One region of the Seonamhaeicola sp. NFXS20 genome, then DNA from elsewhere that is predicted to be linked to it. Evidence: riboswitches for the same ligand, from Rfam matches in the RefSeq annotation. Region 1 holds a riboswitch; the other holds the start of a gene.
What was found. A riboswitch is a leader RNA that binds a small molecule or an ion and turns the genes downstream of it on or off. The one in region 1 is predicted to bind thiamine pyrophosphate.

Region 1 (2,207 bases):
GTCTCCATTTTTATTTAACACCTCATTACCATCTTCCAGAATTTTTGCATTTAAAGTAAAATGAGTAAGATAGGGCGCTCCTGTTGCATATTTCCAGGTACCAGAAATAATATAACCGTTATCTTCTTTTTCGGCTGTTCCAAAAACACCTCCGCTACCACCAAAACACGCGGATTTTTCTGGATTTGAAAAAATAGCATTAACAGCATCACTTTTTAAGTTTCCAAAGAAAAAATTAGCACCACTACAAAGCGTAACTGTCCAACCCAAACTCCCATCAATTTCAGATAAAAACCTGAGTTTATTTAATCCTTCAGAAAAAGACATTTCTAATCCACCGTAAGATTTAGGAATCCATATATTCCAAAGGTTTTCTTTTGCAATCCAATTTAAAATGTCGTCTGGAAATACTTCCTGATTAAAACACCTTTTTTTAAGCTGTTCTATAGTCATGTTTGGTTTCGTTTTTAATAATTTTTTTCCACTTTATATATCCAGATATAGCAACAACAAACAAAAAGGTTGTTAAACCAGCGTATACGTATAAATCTTTGTAAATAAGTAAGGGTATAGATATTATATTACTTAGGTTTAAATACACCCAATTTTCTATTTTACGTTTTGCCATAAGCCACATACCAGCCCAAGCAAATGCGCATGCAATAGCATCCCAATAAGGTACATCAGAATTGGTATGGGTACTTAACCAATAAGCCATTAATAAAAAACATCCTAAAACAATACCTAAAGCCACTTTATGTTCTTTTTTATTGGCATATGAAATTGGGGTTTCCTTTTTTTTCTTACCCATTTTCCAGTAAAACCAACCGTAAATACTCATCACCAAATAATAAAGATTTAGCAAAATATCGGCATATAATTTAGATTGGTACAATACCCAAAGGCTAATAAGTATAGAAACTATACCAAATAAGTAGTTATTAATATTATTTTTTCTTGCTAAAAGCACTTGAGTTACTCCAAAAAGGGTTCCTACCCATTGTAGTAAAGTAAGTTGTGAAAGTAGTTCTGTTATCATCAATATTTTGGTTTAAAACATGAGATAACATCTGTGAGAACAGTTACTGCGTTTTCTAAAAAATCCCTACGTTGGCATTATCCAAATCAGGTACGGAGCAAAAACTCCTGGGTATTATCTCAGCCCTTTACAGAGCACCCCATGTTCTTGCAAATGTAAATAATTGTTTAATTAAAAACGCATCATTAAAGAATTTTAAGTAGTTTGAATAACCGTTAAAAACAAAGATTAACATTTCTTTGAACTTGTATTAGGTATTTGTTGCTGCCATAAGTTGAAATAATATTCTTTTTTATCATACAATTCTTGATGTGAACCCTCTTCTAACACCTCACCTTTACCTAATACCACAATTTTATCGGCATTTACATCTTATAATAGGCATTTGTAAATTGTAATGCGCTGCTATGGATGCTAAACAGGCTGCTCCGCAGTCTGTTATATCGTGTTGTTTTATTGTGATTTTTGCCATAATAAATTTTGTATGGCAATATTAAATGGGTATACTGCAAAAAGTTTGCAGTGGGGTTTAATTTTGAAGTTTTTTAGATTTTATTCGTTCGTAATATAAAACTATGACAACAATTAATAATACTTGAACTATAATAGAAAAAATTGAACCCTCAAAACCGAAATCACCACCATTTAATATGTTTTTCTCTTCTATCTTAAACTCTATCAAAGAGTAAAAATCTTGTCCACTTACATTAAAACCTAATAAGGTTTGAAAAAAATTCCAGCTAAAATGTAAAGCGATAGGAAACCATAAATTTCTTGTATAAACATAAGAGATACCTAATAAGATTCCTGCAAGAAATAGATCTAAATAACTAAACCAATCCATATTTGGATTAAACCCATGCGCTAGTGCAAATAAAATAGAAGAGATTATTAAAGCTAAAATATTATTGGATGAAGCCATGAAATTACGTAGGATATAACCTCTAAAAATTGCTTCTTCTACAAACGCAACTATAATATAAACCAAAATGGAGTACACTATTTCTTTAAAGTTATAATTAAACTCATAAAAACTAATTTCGTTTAGCATTAGGAGTGTTAAAAACCCTAATCCCATGATTAAAACACCAAGTAGAATACCCAAAATAATTTCTTTAATTTTATTTTGTATTGAAAAGCCAAGTTTAATAAACTTTTCCTTGTCAAC
Region 2 (2,207 bases), on a different contig from region 1:
GTATGGTTAAAAATGAGGGACAACCAGGAGGAGGACCTTTTTGGGTAAAAGAAGAAACAGGTAATGTATCTTTACAAATAGTTGAATTTGCTCAAATTAATTTCAGTAGTAAAGAACAACAAGGAATAGTTTATAAAGCAACTCATTTTAACCCTACAGACTTAGTTTGTGCAGTTAAAAACTATAAAGGAGAAAAGTTTGATTTAAAAGAATATGTAGATCATGAAGCTGCTTTTATAACCATGAAAACACAAAATGGAACAGATGTTAAAGCTTTAGAATTACCCGGATTGTGGAATGGTAGTATGGCGTATTGGAACTCTATTTTTGTTGAAGTGCCTTTAGAAACATTCAACCCGGTTAAAACAGTAAATGATTTACTAAAACCAGCACACCAAGTTGAAGAATAATGTTTAATGAAGAAACATTATTAAAAGAACTTACTTTTAAAGCAGTAAAAAGTTCTGGTAGTGGCGGACAGCATGTTAATAAAGTGGCTACTAAGGTAGAGTTACACTTTAATTTAACAAATTCTGCGGTGTTTACAGAAACACAAAAACAACGGCTTTTATCAAAACTTAAGCATAGGCTAACTAAAGAAGCAGTATTAGTTTTATCTTGTAGTGAAAGTAGAAGCCAAATTAGAAATAAAGAATTAGCAATTAAACGTTTTATAGAGTTAATTAGCAACTCTTTAAAAGTTAAGAAACAAAGAATAGCTACAAAAACACCAAAATCTGTTATAAGAAAACGGTTAAAGAATAAAAAAAAGCAGGCCGAAAAAAAAGCTAATAGGCAAAAACCAAGTTTAGATTAAAAAAAATAAATTCATTCTTTAAAATTTATAAATCTGCTGTATATTTGCTCCGTTCTCAAAAAGGGGTGCCTAAATACTAAACTTGTTTAGTAACTGGCTGAGATCATACCCAATGAACCTAGAACAGGTAATGCTGTTTAGGGATATTAAAATGTTATGCTAAACATGTTAGTTTTAGCATCTCATTAATAAAATCAATTTTTAATAACCAAAAGAATAATTACCTCTTTTTATTCGATTATATTTTTTTAATCGACATGAAAAATTTATTTCTTTTTTTAGCACTGTTAGTGTTATCAGTCTGTGCAAATGCACAACAAACTCAAGTACAACAAGATTCTACTTCAACAGAAAAACTAGATGAAGTCTTAGTGAAAGCAGTGAGGGTAGATGCAGATTCTCCCATCACCCATTCAAATGTAAGTAAAGAGGAGTTGGCTAAACGTAATTTAGGGCAAGATATCCCAGCTTTACTTAACTATTTACCATCTGTAGTAACTACAAGCGATGCTGGAGCAGGTGTGGGCTATACAAGTATTCGTGTACGTGGTTCGGCTGCCTCTAGAGTAAATGTAACCATTAACGGAATTCCTTATAACGATGCAGAAAGTCAAGGGAGCTTTTGGGTGAATTTAGGAGACTTTGCCTCATCAACACAGAGTTTACAATTACAACGTGGAGTAGGGACATCAACCAATGGTTCTGGTGCTTTTGGCGCTAGTTTAAATGTGTTAACCGATGCCTTTTCTAATGAAGCGTTTGCAGAAATATCAAATAGCTTCGGAAGCTACAATACCAGAAAGCATATGGTAAAACTTAGTACTGGTTTAATAAATGATCATTTTGAAATTTCTGGGCGTTTCTCAAAAATTGATTCCGATGGTTATGTTGATAGAGCCTTTACCGATTTAAAATCGTATTTCTTACAAGGAATTTATAAAGACGGAAACACATTAATTAAAGCTTTAACGTTTGGAAACAAAGAGTATACCTATCAAGCTTGGTATGGCTTAACAGCAGAAGAATTGAAAGAAGACCGCAGGCAAAACCCATACACTTATGATAATGAAACCGATAATTACTGGCAAGACCATTACCAATTACACTGGAACCAAAGGTTTAACAATAATTGGTCTACTAATATTGGTTTAAATTATACCAAAGGGAAAGGGTATTTTGAACAGTTTAAAGAAGAAGAATCTGCAGAAGATTTTGCCAATTTAATTGAAGACGATTCTGATGTTATAGTTCGCAGATGGTTAGATAATGATTTTTACGTTTTAAATGCTAATGTAACATATAAGAATAATGCTATTGAAGTTATTTCTGGTTTATCAATGAGTTCTTATACAGGAGATCACTTTGGGGAAGTTATTTGGGGAAGTAATTT

Region 2: it holds a riboswitch for thiamine pyrophosphate, as region 1 does, so the genes downstream of both, J1D01_RS06805 (TonB-dependent receptor) here and pnuC (nicotinamide riboside transporter PnuC) in region 1, are expected to answer to the same signal.

What each region holds. Positions count from the first base shown of each region.
Region 1 covers NZ_JAFMPU010000001.1:42,820-45,026, forward strand. Annotated here, with positions in the region: gene J1D01_RS00215 (acyl-CoA dehydrogenase) at 1-453, opposite strand, end outside; gene pnuC (nicotinamide riboside transporter PnuC) at 434-1,039, opposite strand; TPP riboswitch at 1,086-1,191, opposite strand; gene J1D01_RS00225 (cysteine peptidase family C39 domain-containing protein) at 1,395-1,511, opposite strand; gene J1D01_RS00230 (CPBP family intramembrane glutamic endopeptidase) at 1,569-2,207, opposite strand, start outside.
Region 2 covers NZ_JAFMPU010000003.1:132,420-134,626, reverse strand. Annotated here, with positions in the region: gene J1D01_RS06815 (DUF4301 family protein) at 1-410, shown strand, start outside; gene arfB (alternative ribosome rescue aminoacyl-tRNA hydrolase ArfB) at 410-817, shown strand; TPP riboswitch at 869-978, shown strand; gene J1D01_RS06805 (TonB-dependent receptor) at 1,075-2,207, shown strand, end outside.